DNA from 2 places in the Ralstonia sp. RRA genome. Region 1 is predicted to be linked to the other one. Evidence: predicted binding sites of a transcription regulator. Region 1 holds the regulator's gene; the other holds the start of a gene.
What was found. Region 1 encodes LexA, which represses DNA repair genes until DNA is damaged. Its sites were predicted from a motif close to ACTGTATNNNNATACAGT; they were not measured.
Positions count from the first base shown of each region.

Region 1 (15,103 bases):
CGCATGTTCGTGTCGCCTGGCGACGCACTGTACGAAGGCATGATCATCGGCATCCACAGCCGTGACAACGATCTGGTCGTCAACCCGATCAAGGGCAAGCAGCTGACCAACGTGCGTGCGTCGGGTACCGACGAAGCCGTGCGCCTGGTGCCGCCGATCCAGATGTCGCTGGAATACGCGGTGGAATTCATCGCCGACGACGAACTGGTGGAAGTCACGCCGAAGAGCATCCGTCTGCGTAAGCGTCACCTGAAGGAACACGAGCGCAAGCGCGCATCGCGTGAAGAAGCGGTCTGATCGCCAGTCGATCTGCCAACAAAAACGCCCCGAGGTTTCGGGGCGTTTTGTTTTGGTGCGTTGTGCTCAGGAAGGTGAGCCGATACTGCTCGGTTCTGCCGTTGCCGCCGAACGCGGGCTGCGCCACTCGGGCGGCTTCCACAGATAGCGGATGTCCCGATCGCGAAACACGTCCGCCCACATATCGCGCCATTCATGAAAGGTGAGGGTGATCGGGTTGTGCGTGTGGACTTGCCGCGTGATGCCGAAGGTGGGCGCTTCTTCCTCAGGCACGAAGCTGCCGAACATACGATCCCAGACGGTCAGCACGCCGGCGTAGTTGCGGTCAATGTATTGCGGGTTTTTGGCGTGGTGCACGCGATGCACGGACGGCGTATTCACATACTGCCCCAGCCAGCGCCAGAAGCCTGCGTAGCGCGAATCCAGCGCACCCAGCCGCGTATGCACAAAGAACTGGAATGCCAGGTTCAGGCCGACGGCCAGGATCACCCAGTCGGGCGTGAAGCCGATCCACGCGAGTGGAATCCAGAACAGCCACATCCCCGAGATCGGATAGGTCAGGCTCTGCCGGAACGCGGTCGAGAAATTCATGCCCTCCGACGAGTGATGCGTCACGTGCGACGCCCACATCCAGCGCACGCGGTGGCTGGCGCGGTGGAAGAAGTAGTAGAGAAAGTCCTGCAGCAGCAAGAGCAGGGCGAATGACCACCACGTCTCGGGCACTGCGCGCAGGCCATGGCTGTACGTCCACGAATAGACCGTCTTGATCATCAGCCACAGGAAGAACGCGTCTGATGCCTGGTGCATGAGTGCGAGGCAGGCGTTTGAAACGGTGTCCTTGAGGCTGTAGACGGCTGGATCGCGTTTGCGCCAGTACCAAGCCTCTGCGCCGATGGTCAGCAGGAAGACCGGTGCGAAGGCCAGCAGGATCAGGCCGGGGTCGAAACTGGACGCGCCGGGGGCGCCGTTGGCAGGGTTCATCTGATTGTTGTGATGTGTGTTGTCTCCAACTCGCAGATATACGCCCAACACCCGCGTCGCGAAAGGGGGCGGGCTAGAGCCCTTCCTCGCTTGAATGGCACGTCGTGTACAGTGCGACCCGTCATTCCCAAAACACAACATAGAGACATGGAATCCACCGTTTCGACTGCGCCCCAAGCTGATGTGCAACTCAACGTGATCGCCGAAGTACGCGGCGGCATCGGCTGGCTGACGCTGAATCGGCCGCAGGCGCTCAATGCGCTGTCGCTGGAGATGATCCGTGCGCTGTCGCATGCGCTGCTGGCCTGGCAGCACGATCCCGAAGTGCATGCCATCATCCTCCGCGGCGAAGGCGGCAAGGCACTGTGCGCCGGCGGCGACATTCGCTTCTTCCACCGCGCCGCCACGTCCGGAGACCCGCAGCTCGTCACGTTCTTCACCGAGGAATACCGCCTCAACCACCTGATCTTCAGCTATGCCAAGCCCTATATCGCCCTGATGGACGGCGTAGTGATGGGCGGCGGCATGGGCATCTCGCAGGGTGCATCGCTGCGCGTGGTCACCGAGCGCACGAAGATGGCGATGCCCGAGACCAACATCGGCCTGTTCCCGGATGTGGGCGGCGGCTGGTTCCTGGCACGTGTGCCGGGTCATGTGGGCGAATACCTGGGCGTGACGGGGCAGATGATCGAAGCGGCGGATGCGCTGTCAGTGGGCCTGGCTGATTGCCATGTCACAACGGATGCCCTGGCTGCCGTTGTCCAGCGCCTGCGCGATGGCACGTGGCGCAACGCCGAGCAGATCGCCGCGTGCTTTACGGACGCTGCATCGGAGCCGGATGCAGCCAAGGCGATCGTCATCCCGCACCGCGAGGCGATCGACGCATGTTTCAGCCAGGACACCGTGCAAGGCATCCTGGCCGATCTGGCTGGCAGTACCGATGCCGGGTGGGCTGCGCAGACCGCCGCGCACATGGCCAAGCGCTCGCCGCTGATGATGGCCGTGACGCTGGAGTTGATCCGCCGCGGCGGTCACACCACGCTGGCCGATGAACTGCGCCGCGAGCTGGACATGATGACCCACGTGTTTGCTGAGGGTGATGGCATCGAAGGCATCCGCGCGCTGGCCGTCGACAAGGACCACGCGCCCAAGTGGAAGCACACCGGTATCGATAGCGTGCGTGACGATGAAGTGGCCGCGTTCTTTGTCTCGCCGTGGCGCCGAGAGCAGCATCCGCTGCTGGGGTTGTCGGACTAGAAACCGGTAAACTGCGCGCCTGAATTGAACTGTTGATTTTGCTGTGACTGCTGAACGCCCTACGCCGAACCCGCGCCGCCTGTCCGTTGCCCCGATGATGGACTGGACGGATAGGCATTGCCGCTACTTCCACCGCCAGATCAGCCGCCATACCTGGCTCTACACGGAAATGGTGACGACGGGCGCGCTGCTGCACGGCGACGTGCCGCGCCATCTCGATTTCGACGAGGTAGAGCATCCCGTCGCATTGCAGCTAGGCGGCAGCGAGCCCGATGATCTGGCCAAGGCCGCGCGCCTGGGCGAGCAGTGGGGTTACAAAGAGATCAACCTCAACTGCGGCTGCCCCTCCGAGCGCGTGCAGCGTGGTGCGTTCGGCGCGTGCTTGATGGCCGAACCGAAGCTGGTGGCCGAAGGCGTCAAGGCGATGCGCGACGCCGTGTCGATTCCAGTCACGGTCAAGCACCGCATTGGCATCGATGCCATCGAAACCTACGATTTCGTACGCGATTTCGTCGGCACCATCGCCGAGGCCGGTTGCGAGACCTTCATAGTCCACGCGCGCAACGCCATCCTGAAGGGTTTGAGCCCGAAGGAAAACCGCGAGATTCCGCCGCTGCGCTACGAGGTGGTCTACCAGCTCAAGCGTGATTTCCCGCATCTGGAGATCCTGCTCAATGGCGGTGTGCAGACGCTGGAGCAGATCGACACGCACCTGGAGCATGTCGACGGCGTGATGATCGGCCGCGAGGCGTATCACCACCCGCACCTGATGGCTGCGTTTGACGCGCGCTACTACGATGCCGGCACGCAAGCCCTCACGCGCGCCGAGGTGGAGGACGCAATGATTGCCTACGTCGGCCGCTGGGTGGAGCGTGGTGGTTACGCGGGTGGAGCGGTGCGGCACATGCTGGGGTTGTATCGCGGCGTGGCGGGGGCGCGTGGCTGGCGGCGGGTGCTGTCGGACTCCAAGGCGCTCGGCCGCGTCAAGACGCTAGCCGATGCGCATGCGTTGTTTGATGAGGCGCGAGCCTACCTTCGGCGTGGTGAGGAGTCGGGCGAGGAGGCGGTCACCGCATAAATTGCGCCACCCCCTAGTCACGCCGGAAGAATGTTTGTATAATCTCGTTTTTCGTCGGGCAGCAATCAGTTCAAGCTGTTCGTACAATGGTGGCCGTAGCTCAGTTGGTAGAGTCCCAGATTGTGATTCTGGTTGTCGTGGGTTCGAATCCCATCGGTCACCCCAAAGATTTGTAGAAAAGCCCGCTTCTTGCGGGCTTTTTTGCGTTCAGGCATCTGCCACGATGGTTCCCTGGTGGTACACGACCTTCCAGCCATCCATCGTGCGTCGCCAAAGTGTTGACCGCCGTGTCGTGCGATTCGATTGCACCAGCGTGTAGGTGAGCAGGTAGTTGTCCGGCGCGATCTCCTGGCAGCGGAAGTCACGCGTTTGCCAGAATTCCTCCCCGATGTGCCCGTGCCGGGCATCCAGCACGCCGAGCACATAGCTGCGGCTGTAGCGTTGGCCCGAAGCGCCGACTTCCCAGAAATCCTCCGTTGTCATGCGCTCGAAATCTTCGCGGCGGGTGCCGAACTCCGGGCGGTGGAAGATGGGTTCGCGCTTGCGCAGTTCCTCCAGCACCTCGAGCAGGGTGGGGGCAGTGTCCAGACACGGTTCCATGCGGCGAGCCTCCTGGGAAAGATTCAAGCATAACCGCATCGCTGCGCGGTCCGCGAAGCCGGGGTTGCGGCGCTGCACAATGCGCGCGTCAGGCATCGCCCCTATGATGGCGCCTTCGCCTTTTTCGGAAACGTTTCAATGCAACGCACTGTCCATATGGGCCTGTCTTCGCTGACGGTCGCTTTGTCGCTCGCGTTTGGTGCCGGCGCTTTTGCTGCCACGCTCCAGAAACCTCAGCTCGACGCGCTGGTTGTGGCCGAACAATCCAAGGCCTCGGCTGACCTCAACAGTTTCCTTGCTGCCGCAGCCAAGGCCGATCCGCAGGTTGCGGGCAGCGTTGCTGCGTATCAAAAGAAGGCTACGCTGACCGGTGATGACCTCGTCAACATCGGCCGCCTGCTTGGCGTGTACAACCGCCTGCACAATCAGCAGGCCGTGATCGGTTCGATCGAGAAGATGGTCGCGCTGCCCACGGTGCGCGACGACAAGATCCCGCAGCACGAGAACCCCGCCATCGTGGCATTTGGCAAGCTTATCGAGGGCATGGCCAACGACTTCGGCCTGAAATTCCGCAACGTCGACAACCGCGTGTTCGAAGTCACGCTGCCCGGCACTGGCTCAGATGAATTCGGCATCCTGACGCACGCCGACGTCGTGCCCGCCAAGGCTGAAGAATGGGTGCTCAGCGATGGCACCAAGCTCGATCCCTTCAAGGTCACGCGCGTGGGCAGCCTGCTATACGGTCGCGGCACCATTGACGACAAGGGCTCGATTGCCGCCGCGCTGTACGCCATGAAGACGGTCAAGGACAGCGGCGTGCCGCTCGCACGCACGATCCGCCTGATGATCGAGACCACCGAAGAAACCGGCGGCGATGGCATGAAGTACTACCGCGAGCGCACGCAATTGCCTGCATACAACATCGTGCTCGATAGCAAGTACCCGGCCGTGGTGGCTGAGAAGGGTACAGGTGCACTCAAGGTGTTCTTCCCCGCGCAGGCTGGGGATGCCGCGCGTACGGCGATCGTTTCGATGACCGGTGCGGCATCGGCCAGCTCCATCCCGCAGACGGCGACGGCCACGCTCAAGGGCGGCGATCTGGGCGTAGCTGCCGCCGCGCTCGAAGCCAAGCGCGATGCCTTTGTGAGCAGCCTGGCAGCGCAGGGCAAATTCTCGATCGACATCACGCGCAACGTAGACAGCATCGTCGTGAAGGTTACTGGTACCTCGGCGCACGGCTCGCGCCCGGAAGAGGGCGTGAATCCGCTACCGCGCCTGGCGCTGTTCCTGCGCGCGGCGGATCTGGGGCTGGCCGACAATGCCTACGCCCATGCCGTGCGCTACCTGACCGATCTCTACGGCACCGACTACCTGGGCAACACTATCGGCGTCGCCTACAAGGACGATTTCATGGGCCCGCTCACCATCTCGCCTACCGTGATCGGCGACAAGAACGGCCGCGTGGAGGTGACTGCCAACGTGCGCATGCCGCGTGGCAAGACGCCCGACGCACTGCGCGGCGAGATTGCCGGCAAGATCAATGCATGGGCCAACGCCAACCACGTCGCGCTGGAAATCAACCACGACCAGGGCAACTGGATGGCACGCGATCCGAAGGGCGCGTGGTTGTCGACGCTGCTCAACATCTACGGCGACACGACGGGTCTGGACGCCAAGCCTGTGCCGACTGCCGGCAGCACCACCGCCAAGCTGATGCCGAACGCGATCAACTTCGGTCCGGCCATGCCCGGCAAGAAGTACACCGCACACAACGCCAACGAGTACAAGGAAGTGCCGGATCTCGACCTCGATATGCAGATGTTCACCGAGATGCTGGTGCGCATCGGCAACCTGCCGTCGATGCAATAAACGTCGCACGATCGCCATGAAGATCATCCGCGCCAAGTCGTTCACCGCAGAGCGCGCCTGGGGTGCGCTCGACATCGCCAATATGGGTGGCATCACGACGCGCCTGCATTGGACCGATCAGCCGTATCGCTGGCACGTGAACGATGGTGAGGAGGTCTTCGTGGTGCTCGACGGTACCGTCGACATGCGCTATCGAGAGGCTGGCGCGGAGAAGGTTGCGGTGCTTGAGCCGGGTGACATCTTCTTTGCGGGCATTGGCTGCGAGCACGTAGCGCATCCACGCGGTGCGGCGCGGATTCTCGTGGTGGAGAAAGCTGGCAGCGTGTAGATGCTGGGTGGTGGGTTGCGGCGCAAAAAAAAGCCCGCAATCTGCGGGCTTCGAATTCAGCGATCTCAATTGCCCCTGAGGGCACTAGCAATACTACTGTCACGCACGCCAAACAAAATCCGGGTAAACGTCCGTTTTGCCAGCGAAACATTCGCGAATGTGGCGCTGCATCAACATGCGGACTGAAAAAACAGCCCGCACAAATGGCGGGCCGAAAATCAGTTGAAGAAAGCCCTGTCCTCAGGGCCCGGCCAGTGTATGAAATCAGTTGCGGCGGCAGCATTGGGGAATGCCCTGATCGGGGCCACTAGGTGACGCACTGGCATCAATAGTGTTCGGCGCCAGCCGGGCGTGCCGCTGTCGGAATGGCGTCCAGCATGCGGCAGATCGCGGCCATGCTCCCGACCATCGTGCGGCGTTGTTCCCCCTGATAGATGCGCACGCCCTGGGTTTGGCGGTAGGGCACCGGATGCACCGGGCGGCGGGAAGACATCGATCCGAGTCGCATGGCAGACCTCGTGAGTTCGGGTGAAAAAGCGGGCGGCAAGACTCTGCCCCGGCGAGCCGACGGCTCACCTCCGGGTAGGGCAAGCAACAAGGGAAAGCGGCGCGCGAGCGCCTCAGGCTTACGGGGCGGCTGGTCGGATCAGGCCGACAGCCAAGCCCTCCAGATGAAACTCGTCGCGATCCAGATCGACGTGGATCGGCTCAAAGTCTGGATTCTCGGCAATCAACTCAACATGACGGCCCTTGCGCTGGAAGCGCTTGACCGTGACGTCGTCACCCAGGCGAGCAACGACAATCTTGCCGTTGGAGGCTTCAGTCGCGCGCTGCACGGCCAGCAGGTCGCCATCCAGGATGCCGGCGTCGCGCATGCTCATGCCGCGCACTTTCAGCAGGAAGTCCGGTTGGGCCGAGAACAGTGACGGATCGACTTGGTACTGCCGATCAATATGTTCGGCGGCCAGGATCGGGCTACCGGCAGCCACACGGCCAACCAGCGGCAACGTCAATTGCATCAGGCCCATCGACGGCAGCGAGAACTGATGCTGGCTGGCGTCATCGCCCATTGCACGTAGCCGGATGCCGCGCGAGGCGCCAGGCGTCAGTTCGATCACGCCTTTGCGCGCCAGCGCCCGCAGATGTTCTTCAGCGGCATTGGGCGACGAGAAACCAAACTCCGCGGCAATCTCAGCGCGGGTGGGCGGAAAGCCGGTGCGCTGGATCGTCTGGCGGATCAGGTCGTAGATCTGCTGCTGGCGGGGGGTGAGGGTGGCCATTGGCGTACTGTATATTTGAACAGGTGCTGTGATTTTATACAGTGACGCGGGAAGCGCAAGTGATTTCGTTGCGGCATGTTGCGCGGGTGCGCCGCAGCCTCTGACCCAAGTCAAAACCTGTGCGGCTGGTTAGAAGCTTATGCGCAATCCATACAGGCGCGGCTGAGGGGAATCGCATAAAATCAAGGCCTTGACCGTATTTTGCACTGCCACATAGCCCGATTGAACCTCGTTGGGCTGGCCAAACGTCACCATGTCCGCATTCAATCAAGAGACCGTTCTGAGCGTCCATCACTGGAACGACTCCCTGTTCAGCTTCAAGACCACGCGCGACCAGGCGCTGCGCTTCCACAACGGCCACTTCGTTATGATCGGCCTGGAAGTCGAGGGCAAGCCGCTGATGCGTGCCTACAGCATTGCCAGCCCGAACTACGAAGAGCATCTGGAGTTCTTCAGTATCAAGGTCCAGAACGGCCCGCTCACTTCGCGCCTGCAGCACCTGAAAGTGGGCGACAAGCTGCTGGTGAGCAAGAAGCCGGTCGGCACGCTCGTGCTGGATGACCTGCTGCCTGGCAAGAACCTCTACCTGTTCGGTACCGGCACTGGTCTGGCGCCGTTCATGAGCATCATCCAGGACCCGGATACCTACGAGCGCTTCGAAAAGGTCGTGCTGCTGCACGGCGTGCGCCAAGTGAGCGAGTTGGCCTATGCCGACTTCATCACCAGCGAACTGCCGAACAACGAATTCTTCGGCGACCAGGTGCGTGAGAAGCTGATCTATTACCCGACCGTCACGCGCGAGCCGTTCCGCAACATGGGCCGCCTGACGGACCTCGTGGACAACGGCAAGCTATCCGCCGACATTGGCCTGCCGCCGATGGACCCGGCCGTGGATCGCGCCATGATCTGCGGCAGCCCAGCCATGCTGGAAGACACCTGCAAGCTGCTCGATGCGCGTGGTTTCAAGATTTCGCCGCGCATGGGTGAGGCCGGTGACTACGTGATCGAACGCGCCTTCGTCGAGAAGTAAGCGCCGCTGCTTCTGTTGCAAACGCCGGCCTGAGTGCCGGCGTTTTGCTTTAGCGCTTGCCCAAGGGCAATCCCGCGTCGGCAAAGGAGGGGCGCGCGGATACAATGCGCGCCTCGTCCACCACGCATGTTCGCAACGATGTCCTTGCCTACCATTGCTATCCTCGCTACCGGCGGCACGATCGCTGGGTCCGCTGATGATGCTGGCGCTGCCGCCCGCTACCGTGCCGGCGCTGTGCCCATCGATCAATTGCTTGCCGCCAGCAAGCTTGGGTTGGAGCGCATTGCCAATGTGCGCGCCGAGCAGGTCGCACAGATTGATAGCAAAGACCTGACCTTCGATGTGTGGGAGAGACTGGTCGCGCGCATCCGCCACTGGATCGACGTCGAGCGCGTGGATGGCGTGGTCATCACACACGGCACGGATACGCTCGAAGAGACGGCCATGCTGCTGCACCTGACGCAGCAGACCGATGTGCCCATCGTTGTGACCGCCGCGATGCGGCCGTCGACCTCGCTGTCGGCGGATGGTCCGCTGAACCTGCTGAACGCCGTGCGACTGGCGGCCAGTCCGGCCTCGCGGGGGCGCGGTGTGCTGGTGGCGCTCAATCAGCGCGTGCATGCGGCACGTGACGTACAGAAGGGGCACACCTACGCGGTGGAGGCGTTTGTCTCGCCCGATAGTGGTCCGGTGGGTTTTGTGCTGGACACGCAGGTGCAGTTTTCGCGCGCGACCCAGCGCCCAGCATCGGCTGACGTGCTGCCGATGCCGCAGGCGGGTCAATGGCCGTGGGTCGAGGTGCTGGCGAGCTATGCGCAGCCGGATGCGCGACTGGTCGATACGCTGGTCGCGGCCGGCGTGAAGGGGCTGGTGATTGCGGCCACTGGTGCGGGCTCGATTCACACGAATCTCGAGGCCGCACTTGAGCGCGCTAGCCAGCAAGGCGTGTTTGTGCTGCGTTCGACACGTACCGGCGCGGGCGTCGTGCCCGCGCAACCCAATGGGCAGGGCTGGGCCTCCACGGGCACGCTCAATCCGTACAAGGCGCGCGTGCTGCTGATGCTGCTTCTCGCGGCGGGGCGTGCTCAGGCAGAAACTGCCTCCCTGCAGCAAGTCATTGATCGGTATTGAAAAAATCGCCAAAGCCTGCGTATAATGGCAAGCTAACCAACCTTGCTGCACCGGAGTGTGACGCCCGGGCGGCTTAATCCACAAGGAGCGTCAATGCGTCATTACGAAATCGTCTTCATCGTCCATCCGGACCAGAGCGAGCAAGTGCCTGCGATGATCGAGCGCTACAAGAGCACGGTCACCACGCAAGGCGGCCAAGTGCACCGCGTCGAGGACTGGGGCCGTCGTCAACTGGCCTACATGATCCAGAAGCTGGCCAAGGCTCACTACGTGTGCATGAACATCGAGTGCGGCAAGGAAACCCTGGCTGAGCTCGAGCACGCGTTCAAGTTCAACGACGCTGTGCTGCGTCACCTCATCGTTCAGACCAAGAAGGCTGAAACGGCTCCGTCGCCGATGATGAAGGAAGTGGCACGCGAAGAGGCCAAGAAGGCCGCCGCTCAGACCGAACAGGCCGCCTAATGCCGCGCGGTGCGGCGACCGTTTGATCACGCGCCGCGAGCATGAACGGAAACCCCGGGGACAACGCCATCAACCGCCTGCAGCTCGTCGCCACATTGGTCGAGCGCGAGGTGATGCGATACACCCCAGCCGGCGTGCCCATCGTCAATTGCTTGCTGACCTACAGCGGGCAAGCGATGGAAGCGCAGACGGCGCGACAGGTCGAGTTTTCGATCGAAGCGCTGGGTGCCGGCAAGATGGCCTCCGTTCTGGACCGCATCGCGCCGGGCACCGTCCTGGATTGCGTTGGATTCCTGGCTCGCAAGCACCGCAGCAGCAAGGCACTGGTCTTTCACATCTCCGGATGTAACGTATTCGTAAAGGATTGAATCATGGCATTCATGAACAAGAAGCAGCGCGACGCGAAGAACAAGAAGCGCTTCACGCAGCAAAACCCGCTGTTCAAGCGCAAGAAGTTCTGCCGCTTCACCGTGGCAGGCGTTGAGCAAATCGACTACAAGGATGTCGAAACGCTCAAGGACTTCATCGGCGAGAACGGCAAGATCACTCCGGCCCGCCTGACCGGCACGCGCGCGATTTATCAGCGCCAGCTCGATACGGCCATCAAGCGCGCGCGTTTCCTCGCGCTGATGCCGTACACCGATCAGCACAAGAAGTAATCGGCGCGGATAAGGAGAAAAACGATGCAAGTCATTCTGCTGGAAAAAGTCATCAACCTGGGTAACCTGGGCGACGTGGTGCGTGTGAAGGACGGTTACGCCCGTAACTTCCTGATCCCCCAAAAGCAAGCACGCCGTGCAACGGCTTCGGCGATCAAGGAATTCGAAGCTCGCCGCGCTGAGCTGGAAAAGCTGGCCGCTGAAAAGCTGGCCGCTGCACAAGCCGAAGGCGAAAAGCTGAACGGCCTGACGCTGCAACTGTCGCAAAAGGCTGGTGTGGATGGTCGTCTGTTCGGCTCCGTCACCAACCACGACATCGCTGACGCACTGGTTGCGCAAGGCTTCAAGGTCGAGAAGGCGCAAGTGCGTCTGCCGAATGGCCCGCTGAAGACCACGGGCGACCACGCGGTCGTCGTGTCGCTGCACACCGATGTGGCAGTCGACGTGAACGTATCGGTGCAAGGCGAGACCGTCTAAGCACGTACGCTGCACCTCGCTGCCGTCCGGGCAATCGGCCAGCGCGAGTCAAGAAGGCAGGGACGAAAGTCTCTGCCTTTTTTTGTTGTCATTTGTGTCAGGGGTTCAGATTGAAGACCGAGCAGCGCCGCTATAATCCCGCCATGAACGCGCCCTCCGATCCCCAGCTCGATTCCCTCAAGGTGCCCCCGCATTCCATCGAGGCCGAACAATCGGTGCTCGGCGGGCTGCTGCTGGACAACGCCGCCTGGGATCGCATTGCCGATTTCATCAACGAAGGCGATTTTTATCGCTACGACCACCGGCTGATTTTCCATCACATCGGCAAGTTGATCTCGCAGGCCAAGCCGGCTGACGTGATCACCGTGTATGAGCAACTGCAGGTCGTCGGCAAGGCAGAAGAGGTGGGGGGGCTGGCCTATCTGAACGCGCTGGCGCAGAACACGCCGAGTGCGGCCAACATTCGCCGCTATGCCGAGATTGTTCGTGACCGTGGTGTGCTGCGCCAGCTGGTGACGATTTCGGATGAGATTTCCGCCGGCGCCTTCAACCCGCAGGGCCGCGATGTGCGTCAACTGCTGGACGAGGCGGAATCCAAGGTGTTCGCGATTGCCGAAGAAGGCGCGCGCGGACAGAAAGGCTTCCTGGAAATTCAACCGCTGCTGACGCAGGTCGTTGAGCGGATCGACGAGCTGTACCACCGCGACAACCAGAGCGACATCACGGGCGTGCCGACGGGTTTCGTTGACCTTGACCGCATGACCAGCGGTATGCAAGGCGGGGACCTGATCATCGTGGCTGGCCGTCCGTCGATGGGTAAGACCGCGTTTTCGCTGAACATTGGCGAGCACGTGGCCGTGGAGCAGGGCCTGCCGGTGGCAGTGTTTTCGATGGAAATGGCGGGCACGCAGCTCGCCATGCGTATGCTGGGTTCGGTCGGCCGATTGGACCAGCATCGCTTGCGGACCGGGCGTCTGCTTGACGAAGACTGGCCGCGCCTGACGCACGCCATCCAGAAGATGAACGACGCGCAGCTCTTCATCGATGAAACGCCCGCGCTGAACCCAATGGAATTGCGTGCACGTTCGCGCCGCCTCGCGCGGCAGTGCGGGCAGCTCGGCCTGATCGTCATCGATTACCTGCAGCTGATGTCGGGCTCGGGCGGTGGTGAAAACCGTGCGACCGAAATCTCGGAAATCTCGCGTTCGCTCAAGGGCCTGGCCAAGGAACTCAACTGCCCGGTGATCGCACTGTCGCAGCTGAACCGAAGCCTTGAACAGCGCCCGAACAAGCGCCCGGTGATGTCGGACTTGCGGGAATCCGGCGCTATCGAACAGGATGCGGACGTGATTCTGTTCATCTATCGCGACCAGGTCTATAACCCGGATTCACCAGACAAGGGTACTGCCGAAATCATCATCGGTAAGCAGCGTAACGGGCCGATTGGTACGGTTCGTCTCACGTTCCTGGGTGAATACACGAAGTTCGATAACTTCACCGGCGGCAACGCCTTCTTCGACAACGATACGTAATCTGTTTTTCTTGTCGGTCTGCCACAACGTGCCACGTCTGGTACGTCTTTGGTTCCGGTAAAATATTGCGTTTTGATGACAGCGCCCGCGGTGATCCCGTCCGGCGCTGTTTTTACGACGTCTGCATTCCTCCGTTTTCAAGGATCATCATGTTCGGTCGCTTCATGCCCACCGAAGGCAAGTTTTTCGAATACTTCAACCAGCACGCCGAGTGCGCCGTCAAGGCGGCCCATGCGCTCAAGGAGCTGGTCAACGATCTGCCCAATGCAGAAATGCATGCGCGCAATGTGCAGAACTTCGAGAAGAAGGCCGACCGCATCACGCATGACACGGTCGAGCTGCTGCACAAGACCTTCATCACGCCGCTCGATCGCGACGAGATCCACAAGCTGATCACGACGATGGACGACATCCTCGACCTGATGGAGGACGTGTCGCTCACGATCTCGCTGTACGACGTGACCAACGTGACCGACGAATCGCGCCAGCTCGCTAACATTTGCGTGGCCTGCTGCGAGGAAGTCCGCAAGGCCGTGGCGCTGCTCAGCGACATGAACAACGGCCGCCAGATCCTGACCATCGCGCAAGAGATTGATCGCCTCGAATCGGAAGCCGACCGCGTGATGCGCGCCGCCATGGCCAAGCTGTTCCGCACCGAGAACGACATCAAGCTGCTGATCAAGCTGAAGGCGATCTACGAGCAACTGGAGAGCGTCACCGATCGTTGCGAGGATGTCGCCAACATCATCGAAGGCATCGTGCTCGAAAACGCCTGACGAGACGACGCCTCATGCATACGCTTCAGATCAGTCTCTGGGTGGTCGTCCTACTGGTGGGATTGGCCATCGTGTTCGACTTCATGAACGGCTTCCATGATGCGGCCAACTCCATCGCTACGGTGGTGTCGACCGGCGTGCTCAAGCCGCAGCAGGCAGTGGCGATGGCCGCAGCCTGCAACGTGATCGCCATTTTCATCTTCCACCTCAAGGTGGCAACGACGGTGGGTCGGGACACCATCGATCCATCGATCGTCGACCACTACGTCATTTTCGGGGCGCTGGTGGGCGCCATCGCATGGAACATCATCACGTGGTACTACGGCATCCCGTCTAGCTCATCGCACGCGCTGATTGGCGGTCTGATTGGCGCGGCTGTTGCCAAGTCCGGTACGGGTTCGCTGGTCGCGAGCGGTCTGCTCAAGACGGTGGCCTTTATCCTGATTTCGCCGCTGCTGGGGTTCATTCTCGGGTCGATCCTGATGGTGGCGGTGTCGTGGTTGTTCTTCCGAACGCCGCCATCCAAGGTGGACAGGTGGTTCCGGCGGCTGCAGTTGCTGTCGGCTTCGCTGTACAGCCTGGGGCATGGCGGCAACGACGCGCAGAAGACCATCGGCATCATCTGGATGCTGCTGATCGCGGGTGGCTACGCATCGGCCACGGCTGCGGAGCCGCCGGTGTGGGTCATCGTCTGCTGCTATGTGGCGATCGGCCTGGGCACGCTGATGGGCGGCTGGCGCATCGTGCGCACCATGGGGCAGAAGATCACCAAGCTCAAGCCGGTGGGCGGTTTCTGCGCTGAAACCGGTGGCGCGCTGACGCTGTTCCTCGCATCAGCCTTGGGCGTGCCTGTGTCGACCACGCATACGATCACTGGCGCCATCGTCGGTGTGGGCTCGGCGCAGAAGGCTTCGGCCGTGCGCTGGGGTGTCGCCGGCAACATCGTCTGGGCGTGGATTCTGACGATCCCCGCGTCCGCGTTCATGGCGGCGATTGCCTGGTGGATCGGCCGGCACGTGCTGTAAATCGATTGCCAACGCGTAAAGCGAAACGCCCACCAAATTGGTGGGCGTTTTGTTTTGGGAATGCCGGCGCGCTACTGCGTGGCGAAGCGGGCGATGGGGTCGTCGTCCACAGGTACGGTGTTGGACGGTGTGCTGCGTGCGCGGGCGAGGGCGCCCAGCGGGTCGTCGTCGATCATCCGTGCTGGTGTTGCAGGCGCTGCCGGGATCGGCGCGACAGCAGGCGCAGGGGCATCCGGCAGATTGCCAACCGCCACCACGCGGCGTGCTCCCATGTAGCGGCTCGCCCAATAGGACTTGGTCATGTCCTCCAGACGCACCGTG
Region 1 is NZ_CP146091.1:1,952,386-1,967,488, reverse strand. Features, by position in the region: gene typA (translational GTPase TypA) at 1-297, shown strand, start outside; gene V6657_RS09690 (sterol desaturase family protein) at 364-1,278, opposite strand; gene V6657_RS09685 (enoyl-CoA hydratase/isomerase family protein) at 1,426-2,535, shown strand; gene dusA (tRNA dihydrouridine(20/20a) synthase DusA) at 2,630-3,613, shown strand; tRNA gene V6657_RS09675 (tRNA-His) at 3,703-3,778, shown strand; gene V6657_RS09670 (DUF4440 domain-containing protein) at 3,821-4,213, opposite strand; gene V6657_RS09665 (dipeptidase) at 4,352-6,082, shown strand; gene V6657_RS09660 (cupin domain-containing protein) at 6,099-6,410, shown strand; gene V6657_RS09655 (hypothetical protein) at 6,736-6,918, opposite strand; gene lexA (transcriptional repressor LexA) at 7,037-7,690, opposite strand; gene V6657_RS09645 (ferredoxin--NADP reductase) at 7,944-8,720, shown strand; gene V6657_RS09640 (asparaginase) at 8,859-9,851, shown strand; gene rpsF (30S ribosomal protein S6) at 9,945-10,313, shown strand; gene priB (primosomal replication protein N) at 10,355-10,681, shown strand; gene rpsR (30S ribosomal protein S18) at 10,685-10,972, shown strand; gene rplI (50S ribosomal protein L9) at 10,997-11,449, shown strand; gene V6657_RS09615 (replicative DNA helicase) at 11,593-12,981, shown strand; gene V6657_RS09610 (DUF47 domain-containing protein) at 13,131-13,757, shown strand; gene V6657_RS09605 (inorganic phosphate transporter) at 13,772-14,782, shown strand; gene V6657_RS09600 (C40 family peptidase) at 14,854-15,103, opposite strand, start outside.

Region 2 (15,103 bases), on a different replicon from region 1:
TGCTTGGTGTTCTGGCAGAGATTCGTGATCGGGTGGGGCTGGACGATTGGGCGTCCACGCGCCGGATGCGAAGACCTGCAGCCGCCGTTCAACTCAATGCATGTTTGGCGAACGCATGACGAACACAGTGGGTGGAGTCCCCGCAGACAATCCGGGTCGCTGGCCGGCCAGCGTCTGGCAGTACCTCGCTGCCTCGTTGACGAGCGCGGCATTGCTTGACGAAGAGAGCGCGGCGCGGCTGCGCCGCATCCGCTTCGTGGGTGCGCTGGGGGTGCTCGGCCACCCGTTGTACTTCGTGATCTGGTCGGTCGTTTTTCCGCAGCCGTATGAGAACGTCTGGCTGCGCGCCATCTGCACGCTGCTGTTCATCCCGCTGCTGTTTGCCAACCGGCTGTCGCAATACAAGTGGCTGCCGGCCTATGCCCTGTTTGCCATCACGGCCGGGTTGCCTTTCGCGTTCATCTTCTTCTATCTCGAGAACGCCGGGACGATGGTGTGGGCGGAGTCGGTGGTCATTGCCGTCGTCATCCTGTTCCACTTCAGCACGGCGTTTGCACTGATTTCGCTTATCAGTGGTGCCGTGGCTGCGACGGGGCTGTTCTTGCTGGCAGGCAACGCAGTGGCGGCGTTTCCGTGGCATGCGCTGCTGGAGCAGGTGCCGGTGGTGGCGTTTGTCATGGCCGTGCTCGTCGTCATCAAGCTGGACCGCCAGATCCTGGCTGAGCAGAAACAGCGCGGCGTGGCGCTGGCGTTGGGCACAGTGGCCCATGAGTTGCGCACGCCGCTGGCCAGCCTAGCCCTGACAGCGCGCGGCATTCAGGACCGCTTGCCCAAGCTGGTATCGGCCGATCACCCAGACCTGCCGGCAGTACAGCATGCGGTCGAACGCATGCGTACCGATGTCGTGCGTGCCAACAACAGCATCGAGCTGCTGGTCGCCAATTCAAAGGATCCGCAGACCGTCAGCATCAACTGGTTTGATCCGCACGAGGCGATCTGTTCCGCCATCGCGGCCTTTCCGTTTGAGCCTGGTACGCGGGAACTAGTGTCGATTGCACCGAGCATCGGTGTGCGGGTGCTTGGCAACGCAAGCCTGTTCGAGCACATCATCACCAACCTGACCAAGAACGCGCTGGAGGCGATCCAGCGCGTGGGCAAGGGTGACCTTTACATTGCCTATGAACGGCTGCCACGCGCCTTCGAGATCGTGGTGCGCGATACGGGGTCGGGCATCTCGTCGACCGTGCTCAAGCGGATGTTCGAGCCGTTCTTCTCCTACCCGGCGCATCGCGGTACGGGCATCGGCCTGATGTTCTGCCGAAAGGTGCTGCGTGGTTGGGGCGCCAGCATTTCGTGCAAGTCGGTCGAACACGAGTACACCGAATTCCGCATCCGCTTCCCGAACCCGCGCTGATGCTTCTGGCGCAGGGCTCGGGGCTGCCCGCGGCTTACCGGCCGACCATATTCTCTGGTCGCACCCACGCATCAAACTGCTCGGGCGTGACATAGCCGAGCGCCAGTGCCGCTTCACGCAGGCTCGTGCCTTCCTTGTGCGCTTTCTTGGCGATCTGCGCGGATTTGTCGTAGCCGATGTGCGGGTTGAGCGCCGTCACCAGCATCAGCGAGCGCTGCACAAGTTCGTCGATGCGGGCACGGTTGGGCTCGATGCCCACGGCGCAGTGGTCGTTGAAGCTGCGCATGCCGTCGGCCAACAGGCGTGTGCTGTGCAGGAAGTTGTAGGCAATCATCGGGCGGAACACGTTCAGTTCGAAATTGCCGGATGCGCCGCCAATGTTGACCGCGACATCGTTGCCGAACACCTGCGCGCACAGCATCGTCACGGCTTCGCTCTGCGTGGGGTTGACCTTGCCGGGCATGATGGACGAGCCCGGCTCGTTCTCGGGGATGGAGATTTCGCCCAGGCCGCTGCGCGGGCCGCTCGCCAGCCAGCGGATGTCGTTGGCGATCTTGGTGAGGCTGGCGGCCAGCGTCTTCAGCGTGCCGTGCGCATGCACTAGGCCATCGGCGGAGGCCATGGTTTCGAACTTGTTGGGCGAGGTGACGAAGGGCAGGCCGGTCAGGTTAGCCAGCTCGGCAGCCACCTGTTCGGCGTAGCCGGCCGGCGCGTTCAGGCCGGTGCCCACTGCCGTGCCGCCCAGCGCCAGCTCGCACAGGTGCGGCAGCGCCGCGTTCAGGTGCGTTTCGTTGTGCTGCAGTTGTGCGACATAGCCGGAGAACTCCTGGCCGAGCGTGAGCGGCGTGGCGTCCTGCAGGTGCGTGCGACCGATCTTGATGATGTCGTCGAAGTCCGCCGCCTTTTTGGCAAGCGTTTCGCGCAGCGTGCGCAGCGACGGAATCAGGTGCCGTGTGATGGCGGTAACAGCCGCCACGTGCATTGCCGTCGGGAACACGTCGTTGGACGACTGGCTGCGGTTGACGTCGTCGTTCGGGTGCACGAGGCGGCCCTCGCCGCGCTCGCCGCCCAGCAGTTCGCTGGCGCGGTTGGCGAGCACCTCGTTCATGTTCATGTTGCTCTGCGTGCCGGAGCCGGTCTGCCAGACCACCAGCGGGAATTCGTTCGGGTGCTTGCCCGCGATGACTTCATCCGCCGCAGCGATGATGGCGTTGGCCTTCTCGGCCGGCAGCAGCCCCAATCGGTGGTTGACGGCGGCACTTGCGCGCTTGATGCGAGCCAGCGCGTCGATCAGTTCGCGCGGCATGCGGTCGCCCGCAATGTCGAAGTTCTGCAGCGAGCGCTGCGTCTGCGCGCCCCACAGATGATTGGCGGGGACTTCAATGGGGCCAAAGGTGTCGCGTTCGGTACGGGTGGTCATGGCAGGTCTGCACGAGGGTGACTGGGACGAACGCCCACCAGTATAGGCGGCGGGTTTGCTCCTAGTGCCCGCGTTTGCTGTAGGGTGACCGGCACATTGCGTGGTTTGCGGACCAGCGCCGTACACGCCACAATGTCGCCTCGTCGTGCAATTCGGCGCCGTACGAAGTCTGCTGCCCCTGCCTGCCATGTCCACCTCCGTTTCCGTCGACAAGTCCCTCCAACCCTTGCTCTGGCTGGTGGCGGTTGGTCTCTTCATGCAGACGCTGGATTCCACCATCGTCAATACGGCATTGCCGGCCATGGCGCGCAGCCTGTCGGAAAGCCCGCTGAAGATGCAGTCGGTCATCATTGCCTACACGCTGACGACCGCCATGCTGATGCCCGCCTCGGGCTGGCTGGCTGACCGCTTCGGCACGCGGCGCATGTTCTTTGCGGCCATCTTCCTGTTCACCATCGGCTCGCTGCTGTGCGCGGAGTCGCGCAGCCTGAACATGCTGATTGCCTCGCGCGTGGTGCAGGGCGTGGGCGGTGCATTGCTGATGCCGGTCGGGCGGCTGACGGTGTTGCGCGTGGTGCCGCGCGAGCAGTTTCTGCCGGCCATGAGCTTCGTCACCATTCCGGGGCTGATCGGCCCGCTGATCGGCCCCACGCTGGGTGGCTGGCTGGTGGAGGCGGTGTCGTGGCACTGGATCTTCCTGATCAACATTCCGGTGGGCCTGGCTGGTGCGCTCGTCACGCTCAAGGTCATGCCCGATGTGCGCGCAGACGATGAGAGCCGTTTCGACTGGACTGGCTACGCCATGCTCGCGTTTGGCATGGCGGCGGTGTCGTTCTCGCTCGACGGGCTATCGGGATTGGGCTTTCAGCACGCGACGGTGTTGGTGCTGCTGATCTTCGGGCTGGCGGCGCTCACCGCGTACTGGCTGCATGCGGGGCGCACGGTTGAGGGTAAGGCGGGGCCGCTGTTTCCGCGCTCGCTGTTTGCAATTCCGAGTTTTTCGATCGGCATTCTCGGCAACCTGTTCGCGCGGATCGGTACCGGTGGGATGCCGTTCCTGATCCCGCTGCTGTTGCAGGTGAGCCTGGGCTACTCACCGCTGCAGGCCGGCTTGATGATGGTGCCGGTGGCCGCGGCCGGCATGGCGGCCAAACCGTTGGGCACCTGGGCCATCAAGCGTTTTGGCTATCGCCGCATGCTGTTCACCAACACGCTCATGGTGGGCCTGACGATGGCCAGTTTTGCGGTGATGACGCCCGATGTACCAGTGTGGCTGCGCATCGTGCAGTTGGCGCTGTTCGGCACGTTCAACTCGATGCAGTTCACTGCCATGAACACGCTCACGCTCAAAGACCTGAGTGGGCCGCATGCCAGCTCGGGCAACAGCATGCTCTCCATGGTGATGATGTTGTCAATGAGCCTGGGGGTGGCCGCGGCCGGCGCGTTGCTCACGGGCTTTACCGACTTTACCGTCGGGCCGGAAGGGCGCGATACGCTGGCGGCCTTCCACAAGACCTTCGTCTGCGTCGGCTTCATGACCGCGGCGGCGGCGTGGATCTTCGCGCAGCTTTCGCACGCAGAGCCCGCGCAGGTGCTCAAGCGGGCTGAGGTGGACGTCGAGTGATCACTTCTGCCAGTAGCCGCGCATCTTCTTGGTGAGATCGACTTTGGCGGCGGCGCGGGCTTCGGCTGCTGGGTCCGCACCGGGTTCGGGCGGCGGCCAGGCACAGGCCTCGAACAACGGCAGCAGCGCAGGCGGAATGAAGCGCGTGCGCGACGCATAGATGTGCCGGTCGCCATTGGGCGTCTGCTGCGTGACATAGAAGCGCTGCGGCACCAGGATGTCCAGGTGCTCGCGCGCACGCGTCATGGCCACGTAGAGCAGGCGGCGCTCTTCTTCCAATTCCTCGTGCGAACCGGCGCCCAGGTCGGCAGGCATGCAGCCATCCACGGCGTTGAGCACGTACACCGCCTTCCACTCCTGGCCCTTTGACGAGTGAATGGTGGAGAGGATCAGGTAATCCTCATCGCGATATGGGGCGCCGGATTCATCGCTGGTCAGCTCGGGTGGGTCGAGCGTCATCTCCGTCAGGAAGCGCTCGCGCGTGGCGTAGGTGGCGGCCATGCGGGCGAGCTGGTCCAGATCGCCCTGGCGTACGGCGGCATCGTCGTGCAGGCGTTCCATGTGCGGCGTGTACCAGGTGCCCACGGCTTCGAGTTCGCTCGCCCATTCCAGGCTGTCTTTCGGTGCGCGCAGCTGTTGCATGAGCGCCATCAACGCGGTCCAGTCACCGGCCAGGCGGGCGGGGGGCTCGTACGCGAGCAGCGCTGCAATCGGGTCCACCGCTTCGGCCATGGCGTCGAGCACGCGTGCGGCAGTGGCGGGGCCTGCGCCCGGCAGCAACTGGATCACGCGAAACCCGGCGATGCGGTTGCGCGGGTTCTCGGCCCAGCGCAGCACCGAGAGCACATCCTTCACGTGCGACGCTTCGAGAAATTTCAGCCCGCCGTATTTCACGAAGGGGATGTTGCGGCGGGTGAGTTCGATCTCCAGCGGCGCACTGTGGCTGGCCGTGCGGAACAGCACCGCTTGCGATTTCAATGCGAGCCCGCCTTCACGCTGATGCAGCACCTGCTCGGCCACGCAGCGCGCCTGCTCGGCTTCATCGCGCACCGAGATTAGCCGCGGGCGATGTGTGGATGCGCGGTCTGTCCACAGCGTCTTGGCAAAGCGCTCCGTGGCGAAGCGCATCACGCCATTCGACGCATCGAGAATCGGTTGTGTCGAGCGGTAATTGCGCTCCAGCAGCACCGTATGCGCCGGCCGGGTGAAATGGCGCGGGAAGTCGAGGATGTTGCGCACCGTCGCCGCGCGAAATGCGTAGATCGACTGCGCATCGTCGCCCACCACCGTCACGCCACGGCCGTCCGGGCGCAGCGCACGCAGGATGGATGACTGCAGCCGGTTGGTGTCCTGGTATTCGTCGACGAGGATGTGGTCGAAGCGCGCGCCGATCTCGGCGGCCAGTTCGGCATCGGATACCATCGCGTGCCAGTACAGCAGCAGGTCGTCGTAGTCGAGCACGTGCTGCGCCTGTTTGGCTTCCACGTAGGCGTCGAACAGTGTGCGCAGCGGTGTTTCCCACATCGCGCACCACGGAAAGTGGTGCTTGAGCACGGCGTTGAGTGGGCTCTCCGCATTGATGGCGCGCGAGTATATGGCCAGGCAGGTCTGCTTGAGCGGGAAGCGGCGCTCCTTGGTCGACAGGTTCAGCTCGTGGCGTACGACGTTGAGCAGATCGGCAGAATCGCTGCGGTCGTGGATGGTGAAATCGGGGGCGAGGCCGACGCGCTCGGCGTATTCGCGCAGCAGGCGCGCGCCGATGCCGTGGAACGTGCCGGCCCAGGGCAGGGTGGTCTGGTACGACGTGCCGGCAGCATTGAGGATGCTGTTGGTGCGTTCGCCTTGCATGGCGCGCGCCAGCAGATGGCCGGCGCGATTGGACAACTCGCTCGCAGCCCGGCGCGAGAACGTCAGCAGCAGGATGCGTTGCGGATCCGCCCCGTTGGCGACCAGGTGTGCGACGCGCCAGCCCAGCGTGTGTGTCTTACCCGATCCGGCGCCGGCCAGCACGAGCAGCGGCCCGGTCTCAGCCGCATCCGCCCCGGAAATGCCGAACTCGACCGCCTGGCGCTGCTGGTCGTTCAGTTGGGCCAGGTAACCCGGGGTGACCGGGTCATTGGCGGTGTCAGGGTTGGGAGAAGCGGAAAGCACGGCGGGGGCGTCACAGAAAATAACTGTATAAATATACAGCACTGTGCTATCCGTCGATCAAAAGCGAGAACGGTGATGTCACACCCTTGCAACGGGCGCGACACCACCGTGTTTGCGCACGGCAAGACCCGCTTGCGTGCGTCAGACCTGCTTAGTGGCGTTGTTGCACGTACCGCTGCACATCACTGATCGAGGCTTGGCCTGATTGCGCGGTGTCGATCTGGTCAAAGTGCTTTGCCACATAGCCCAGACCGCTGGCTTGGGCTTGCGCTTTGGTGATCGAACCACCCTTGCTCAGCGCCGCGTTTGCACTCAGCCGTTTCACAATGCGCTGCTGGGCCTCCTGCTGCAGTTGGTCGCCGGTGGTCGCGAGCTTCAACCCTGCGCTCGAGTTTTCGATGGCGGTGGTTTCAACCGCATCCGCAAAGTAATTCAGGATGGACGATTGCTGCACGATGCCGGTGTGGTGCACGCCCGCCGATTCCAGCGCCAGCGCCAGCATGTTGGTGCGCGGAGTGCCGTACGACTCGCCGTACAGATAGATCGGCGATCTGCTGCGGCTGTTCACCGTCAGGTAGCACTGGATGAAGTCGTTGTATGGGCGTACAGCCGGCAAGACGACCGCCGGCATGTACCCGGTGGCACATGGTATTGCGGTGCCAGAGGTTCTCCCTAAGATGGTTCTACGGGACATCAACCATCATCTGCGCAAGGGGATGTGTCATGCGATACGAAGCGGGTCATGCATCGCACTTCAACCGATGGGTTTCATGTCTGATATGGCTGGCTGCTGTCGTGCTGTCGCCCATGGCGGTGGCACAGGCGCTGCAACCGGACACCCAAGGTCGGATCGAGTTCAACAGCTTCACCCCCAAGACCATGTTCGATCTGGCGCGCGAGCGTCGGCAGAATTGGCCTGAGCAGAAAATCTGGGGAGACTTGTCGTTGCCCAAGACGGATGCCGCCAAGGTGCCCGCCATCGTGCTCGTGCACGGCAGCAGTGGTGTGGAACCCGCCATGGCGCAATGGGTGCAGGCACTCAACGAGGTCGGCGTCGCCACCTTTGTCATCTACATCTTCGAACCGCGCGGCGTGAAACGCACCGTGGAAGACCAGACGCGCGTGCCCCACTCGGCCGACATGGTCGATGCCTACCAGGCGCTGCAACTGCTGGCGACCCACCCGCGCATCGACCCAGCGCGTATCGGCATCATGGGGTTCTCGCGTGGCGGTACGGTGGCCTTTCAGACGGAAGAAGAGCCGCTGCGGCGCGCCGTGATCAAGAGCGACCTCAAGTTTGCGCTGCACATTCCGGTGTATGCGGCGTGCAGCCAGGTGTACTGGTCGCCTGAATTGAGCCGCGCGCCCATGCTCAATCTGGTGGGGGCAGATGACGACTACGTGATGCCTGAGCCGTGCGAACAACTGGCCAAGCGCTACGCAGATGCCGGTGTGCCCGTGCGGACGATCCGCTATGACAGCGCTCGGCACGGGTGGGACAGCACAGTTGCGCTGGCTTACCTGGGCCGGGCTACGAAGGCAACGTCATGCGGTGTTGTGCGGTGGGACATCGATACATGGACGGTAACCGCCGAACGCACTGGCGAAGTCATTGAACCCGCCAAGCTCCGGGATTTCTTCGCTGGGTGCATGTCGCTGGGCGCGCATGTGGGACGCAACGAGGCCGCGTACCAGAAGTCCCGTAAAGACGTGCAGGCCTTTGTGCGAGAGGTTTTCTTTCCCGGCCATTGAGGCGGGGCAGTCAGATTCCGTCGCGCAGGTTTTTTGCCAGATCCTGAGGTGAGGTGCGCTGGTTCACGGCGTTGACGAGTTCAGCAAGAAACCATGGCAGCACGAGTTCTGTGCTCGAATCGGACAGGCCGATGCGCAGCCTCGGCTTTGAGGTCGGCTCGGCAGTCTGGTCGGATTGCACCGGCCGGCTTTGCGCAAGCATCGCCTGAAGCTCCTGATCGGAGAAGGTGGTGGACGACGTCGTGAGCGCAGAAGCGGTCATGGCTGCGGACATCAACGCCGATGCCACGACAAGGTGTTTAAGGATTGCGGCAGGCATGGAGGCCCTCCATCGACAAAAAGGACTGAATTGACGGCAATCGGCCGCAGTGACTGACTGCGCGGTTGCCGACAGCAATGATCCTCCTTCCGATGATAGTCGTGGCTTAGCGTTCCGTTTTGGTCAGGAAAGCGTAAATATCGCGCGCAATCGATCAAGTTGCCTGCGGTTGCAGCGCAATCACCGCCATGCCGATCAGCGCGATGGCCGCGCCGCCGATGTCCCACCGCGTGAGGGGAATGCCATCCACCCAGCGCAACCACACCAGCGCCACAGCGATGTACATACCGCCGTACGCCGCATACGTGCGCCCGGCCGCCGTTGGGTGCAGTGTCAGCAGCCAGGCAAACAGCGCGAGCGACGCCGCTGCCGGCAGCAGCAGCCAGATGGGCCTGCCCTGACGCAGCACGAGCCACGGCAGGTAGCAGCCGACGATTTCCGCCAGGGCGGTCACGGCAAACAGGAGGGCGATGCGGAGGAAGTCCACGAGTATGAGTCGGTGCCGGGGCAATCAGGTGAGGGTGCCGATTGTGGCATGCGCGGGCGCGGTGGTTTCTCGGTATTGTTGCGGTCTTATCCAACAACAACACGATTGGGGACCCCATGCTTGAACTCCGGCCCACCTGCGAACACTGCAACACCGCGCTGCCACCCGACGCCACCAACGCCCGCATCTGCTCGTTCGAGTGCACGTTCTGCGTGGCCTGTGCGGATGGTGTGCTCGGCAACGTGTGCCCGAACTGCGGTGGTGGTTTTACCGCGCGGCCAATCCGTCCATCCCAGAACTGGAAGAACGGCAATTTTCTTGGCAACCATCCAGCCAGTGCCACGGTCAAGCATCGGCCGGCCGACTTGGCCGCGCATGCGCAATTGGCGGCCGCCGTCGGGGCGACCCCACCAGAGAAGCGCTAACGCCCAGCGCAGGTTAGTGCGAAGCTGCCGGCGGCAGCACTTGCGTGACCGTAAACCCGCGTGCCGCCATGAGGGCCGGCAACCCCTGCGACCCGATCATATGCAGCGCGCCCACGGCGCCAAACACACGTTGGCCACGCGCATGCACGCGGGCAATGTTGTCGGCCATGGCGCGGTTGCGGTTGGTCACCAGGCGCTTGAAGGCGCGCTTGTCCGATGGCGTCTTCAGGCAATCGCACCACTGCGGATAGCGCTCCAGCGTGCTGAGGTCGCTATCGGCCCAGGCGTTGGCGAGCGTGAGGGTTTGCGTGCGCGCCTCGCCTGATTCAATGGCGTCGAGCTCCGTGTCGAACTGCTGCACCATTTCATTCTTCGGCACGATCTCGTCCAGCACACGCAGTTGGTCGGCCAGGGTTTCCAGCGGCACGATGGTCAGGTGGACGCTGTTGGCGTAGGTGGTCAGGAACAGGTCGATGCCGAAATCGGGGTAGAGCCCGTCAGCGCGCAGCCCCAGTGCTGACAATGAGGCGAGTTGCATGATCGGCTGGAACTTGCGGATCTGCGTGAGCGCGGCATCGGGCAGGCACGCGGCAGCGATGAGCTTGTCGAGGCGCTCGCCGCGGCGGCCGCTTGTCAGGCGGACATCGTCCTTGGTCGTGCGCGCAGCGAATGCCTTGCGGCTGCCTTCCTTGTCGAGCAGGTTGAGCTCAAGTGCAACGGCATCGCTTTGCTTGAGCGCATCGCGAACGGTGGGCCCAGGCAGCATCCAGTCGGCGCGCGCAACGTGGATCGTGCCGTACAGCCACGATGTGCGGCCGTCCTTTTCGATGCGCCAGAGCAGGCCATGGTCGGTGGCGCGCTGGGCGGCGGCGGCCCAGCCGTCTTTGGGGATGGAGTCAGACGCAGGCGGCGGGCAGGCACTTGCGGTTTGCGGTGATACGTCTTGCGCCGTGGCGGTGCCGATGCCCGACAACAGGCAGAGCGCCGCCGCAAGCGTGCGCCACAGGGTGCGATTGCGTGCCATGACTCTTCCCCGAGAAATCTTGTGATTTTGTGAGTGTGATGCTTGCAGTTTAGCGGGCGCCGGCCATCGCGTCCCATGCCGCCATCGCGCAATCGACGGTGGCGAGCAGTGCATCACGCGGGGCGCCATCGCGCGCCTGGATCGACAGGCCGTTGAGCACCGTGGCGTAGTAGCCGCCCAGCGCATCGGCGTTGGTGGTGGCGGGCACATCGCCCTCGTCGATGCCGCGGCGGATGCGGGCGCGGATGGCGTCGATGGTCTCCAGCCGGATCGCGCGCATGTCTTCCTGCACCTGCTGGTTGGGCGCGGAGCACAGCAGCGCGCCGAGCACGACCATGCAGCCGCGCGGCGCGTCCGGTTGGCTGAAGGCGAGGGCGTTGCTGCGCAGGAGCGCGTCGATCGATTCGCGGGCGGTGGCAGGTTCGGTCAGCGCAATGGCGGTGGTGCTGCCCGCCGTCTGCCGGTAGAGCGCGACTGCCTCGCGGAAGAGTGCTTCCTTTGAGCCGAACGCGGCATAAAAGCTTGGCGCAGTGATGCCACCCATTGCTGCCTTGAGGTCGTCGAGCGTGGTGCCTTCGTAGCCGCGCGCCCAGAACACGGTCATGGCCTGGCGCAGGGCGGTGTCGCGATCAAAGGTGCGGGGGCGTCCGCGTGTTGCCATGATGACTTCCTGAAATCCCTATTTCTGTACTGGGCAATATATTAATTCTTGACGCCCGTCATGTCGTGCCCTTAATTTGTATACCGGTCGATACATAAATAAGGGTTGCGCCTTTGAACACCACAACACATCAACACCCGCAGCATGCCAGGCGCTGGCTGGTGCTGGCCGCGGTCTGCATGGCGGGGCTGATCCTGCCGCTGTCCTTTACCGGCGCGGCGGTGGCCACACCAGCCATCGGGCGCACGCTGGGCGGTAGCGCCACGGCGCTCAACTGGGTGGTCAACGGCTTCATGCTGGCCTTCGGCAGTTGCCTGATGGTGGCGGGGGCCATGGCTGATGCGTTCGGGCGCAAGCGTATTTTTGCGAGTGGCATCGCCTTGTTTGTGCTCGCGTCGATTGGCGTGGCGGTGGCGCCCGGTGTGACTGCCATCGGCTGGCTGCGTGGGCTGCAGGGCGTGGCGGCTGCGATGTCGATGGCCGGCGGCTCAGCGGCACTCGCACAGGAGTTTGACGGGCACGCGCGCATCCGCGCCTTCAGCCTGCTTGGCACGACGTTTGGCGTGGGGCTGGCCTTTGGGCCGTTGATTGCCGGTGCGTTGATTCAGGCGGCGGGCTGGCGCGCGATCTTCGCGTTGTGCGCGGTGGTAGGCACATTGGCTTTCGTGTTTGGCGTGCCACGCATGCGTGAAACGCGCGACCCCGATGCGCGCGGCGTGGATTGGGCCGGTGCGGCCAGCTTCACGGCCACGCTGGTCCTGCTGACCTGGGCGCTGATGGAGGCGCCGGAGCGCGGCTGGGCAGATGGTGCGGTGCTGATGCTGTTCGCGGCGGCAGTGATCGGGCTGGTGGCGTTCATCGTGATCGAGCAGCGCGTGTCCCGACCGATGCTGGACTTGTCGTTGTTCCGCTTCCGGCGCTTTGTCGGCGTGCAGTTCCTGCCGATTGCCACGGCGTGCTACGTGGTGATGCTGGTTGTATTGCCCGCGCGCCTGATCGGCATCGAAGGGCAGAGCGAGACCCAAGCCGGCATCACGATGATCGCGCTGTCGCTGCCCTTGCTGATGGTGCCGCTGCTGGCGGTGCAACTGGCGCACCGGTGGTCGGCGGCAACGCTCACTTGCGCGGGGCTGCTGGTGGCAGCGGTGGGTTTCTGGTGGCTGGGTGATGTCGCCCCGGGCGCTGCTGCCACCGCGTGGATCGCGCCGATGCTGCTCACGGGCTTTGGCACTGGTTTCGCCTGGGGGCTGATGGATGGCCTCTCGGTGAGCGTGGTGCCCAAGGAGCGCGCCGGCATGGCGACCGGCATCTTCAGTACCACCCGTGTGGCCGGCGAGGCGATTGCGCTGGCCGTGGTGGGTGCCGCTCTCACCGCGCTGATCGTTGCGCAGACAGGCACGTCCGGCACCGTGAGCGCGGCGGCATGGATGGAGGCTGCGCACCGCACCGCCATGGGCAATGTTTCAGCGGCACTGACGCTGCTGCCGGCGGGCTCGGGGCCCATGCTCACCGCGGCATATGGCGTGGCGTTTGCGCAGCTCGCGCATGCGCTGGCCGTGGTGTCCGTTGTGTCGGCAGCGGTTGTCTGGGGGCTGCTTGGGCGCTCGCGGGCGGCGCTGTCGGTCGCCACTGAATCGGTCTAGCACCGGCCACCTTTCCCACATCAAGACGAGGCACCTCATGCTCCAAGCCAGCGACACGTTGGATGGCTCCTTCCCGTTTGCCCCGCACTTTACGGATGCCCCGGGTTTCCCGATGCACTACGTCGATGAAGGCCCGCGCGATGGGCACGTCATCCTGTGCCTGCATGGCGAGCCGACGTGGGGCTACCTGTTCCGGCATCTGATTGCCGCGCTGCGTGGCGCGCATCGCGTGGTGGTTCCCGACCACATGGGCTTTGGCAAGAGCGCCACGCCGCAAGACCGCAACTACTGGCTGCAAGACCACGTCGACAACCTCGAACGCTTCGTGCTGGCGCTGGATCTGCGCGAGATCACGCTGGTCATGCACGACTTTGGCGGGCCGGTGGGAATGGGGTTGGCGGCGCGCCATCCTGATCGCATTCGCCGTGTGATCTCCATCAACGGGCCAGCGCCGTTCGGCCAGCCCAGCCTGCTCGAACGGCTGACGGCAAACGCGCAGGTGTCGCCGTGGTTTCAGTGGGTCGCGCGTGCGCAGTCCGAAGGGCGTCTCGACACCGTGCTGGGGGAGCTTGGCTACAACATCCTCAGCACGCTCAAACTCAACGGTTTCGAGAACCACGCATGCATCAATAACACGTGGCTGCGTGCTTATGGCGCACCGTTCTCCACGCCTGACGAATGCGCGGGCGCGATCGGCTGGGCCAAGGGGTTTGCTACAGGAGCGCATCAATTCGAGATGCCGGATGCGGTGGCCAGGCAGGCCATCCAATCCAAACCGGCCCTGGCGATCTGGGGGATGGCCGACCGCACGCTGCATGCCGAGCATTTCCTGCCGCTGTTCAGCGAGCTGTTTCCGCAGGCACCCGTTCACAAGCTGGGCGGAGTGGGGCACTACAGCCTGGAGGATGCGCCGGAACCGATCGCGGCGCTTGTGACTGCATTCCTCCAGCAACCGTAGCCTCTATGGACTCAAGCGCGGCGGCACGGCGTGTGCGCCGCGCGTTTCGCGAAACCACAGCGCCAGGCTTTCGTCTTCCAGCGCATACGCGCCGCGCGATTCCTTCCAGATCAGGTTCTTGTCGCGCAGCGCGTCGAGCGCGGCTTGCACCGTGGCGGTGGAGAAATCACTGTGGCCAAGACGGGCGGCGTAGGCCTTCATCGCGTCTTCCGAGAACGGCGAGTAACCTTGCCCGCGCTCGATCAGCACCGCCAGCACGGTGCGCTGGATCTCGGTCAACGCGCTGTACTCGCTTTCGATTTCGCCCCAGATGCGGTCACGAAAGCCCTGCGCGCCGCGCTTGAGCAGCTCGCCCAGGCTGGCGGCCTCGCCCAGTTCCAGCGCGATCTCGCTGACGATGCCCTTGAGCATCTCGGGCCGGTGTCCGACCAGTTGGAAGGCGGCAAAGATGTCGTCTTCCTTGAACTGGTTGTTGGGCGCCAGGTGCTGGTTGACCCACGCGGTATAGGCCGACACATAGGCGCGGCCCAGCAGGGGAAAGTTGGTCACGCGCGAGCCGAAGAACGGCTGCGTGCGGTTGAGCAGCAGGTTGGCGAGCTTGTCGCGGTTCGAGCCCGTAAAGACCAGGAACAGGCGCGGCGCTTCTACACCCTGGTTCATCTGGTCGCGCGCGGCCTTGAGCGCAAACATGGCATTGGTGCCCGCCTCGGTGGACAGCGCGTGCTGCGCCTCGTCGATGATCAGCACGATCGGCCGCTGCACTGCCTTGTAGAGCACATCCAGCGCATCAGCCAGGGTAATGCCGGGCGGCAGCCCGATCTTGCCCAGGTTGAAGGTGAAGGCGCGCAGTACCTCCACCTTCTCCATGCCGGCCTGCTTGGCCAGCTTGGCGATCGGTCCGTCGAATTCAGACAGCTTCGACTTGATGGCGTCGGCAATCAGATGGCCGGGGTCGCGGGCGCGGTCGGCCCAGAGGTCGACATAGATGGCGATCCACTTGCGGCGCTCGACTTCGGGCACGAGGTCTTCGCGCAGGAACGTGCTTTTGCCGGTGCGCCGGGGTGCCGCCAGGAATAGGCCGGAGCGGGCATCGGCCAGGCCCTTGCCCTCCAGGCTGTCGCACAGCGTGTGGGCGAGATCCTGGCGGTGGAAGTTGAAGCGGCCAGTGTCGGTGTCCGAATCGGTGGGTGCCATCGCTTTAGACTCGATTATGGATTGTGGTATA
Region 2 is NZ_CP146092.1:1,016,344-1,031,446, forward strand. Features, by position in the region: gene cqsA (alpha-hydroxyketone-type quorum-sensing autoinducer synthase) at 1-119, shown strand, start outside; gene V6657_RS22725 (HAMP domain-containing sensor histidine kinase) at 116-1,414, shown strand; gene fumC (class II fumarate hydratase) at 1,449-2,834, opposite strand; gene mdtD (multidrug transporter subunit MdtD) at 3,022-4,458, shown strand; gene V6657_RS22740 (ATP-dependent helicase) at 4,459-6,609, opposite strand; gene V6657_RS22745 (hypothetical protein) at 6,761-7,240, opposite strand; gene V6657_RS22750 (dienelactone hydrolase family protein) at 7,333-8,361, shown strand; gene V6657_RS22755 (hypothetical protein) at 8,372-8,680, opposite strand; gene V6657_RS22760 (YnfA family protein) at 8,835-9,167, opposite strand; gene V6657_RS22765 (DUF1272 domain-containing protein) at 9,284-9,592, shown strand; gene V6657_RS22770 (TraB/GumN family protein) at 9,606-10,616, opposite strand; gene V6657_RS22775 (TetR/AcrR family transcriptional regulator) at 10,666-11,277, opposite strand; gene V6657_RS22780 (MFS transporter) at 11,457-12,920, shown strand; gene V6657_RS22785 (alpha/beta fold hydrolase) at 12,958-13,878, shown strand; gene V6657_RS22790 (hypothetical protein) at 13,882-15,072, opposite strand.
Region 2: the regulator LexA is predicted to act here: its motif matches at 6,632-6,649, upstream of V6657_RS22740 (ATP-dependent helicase).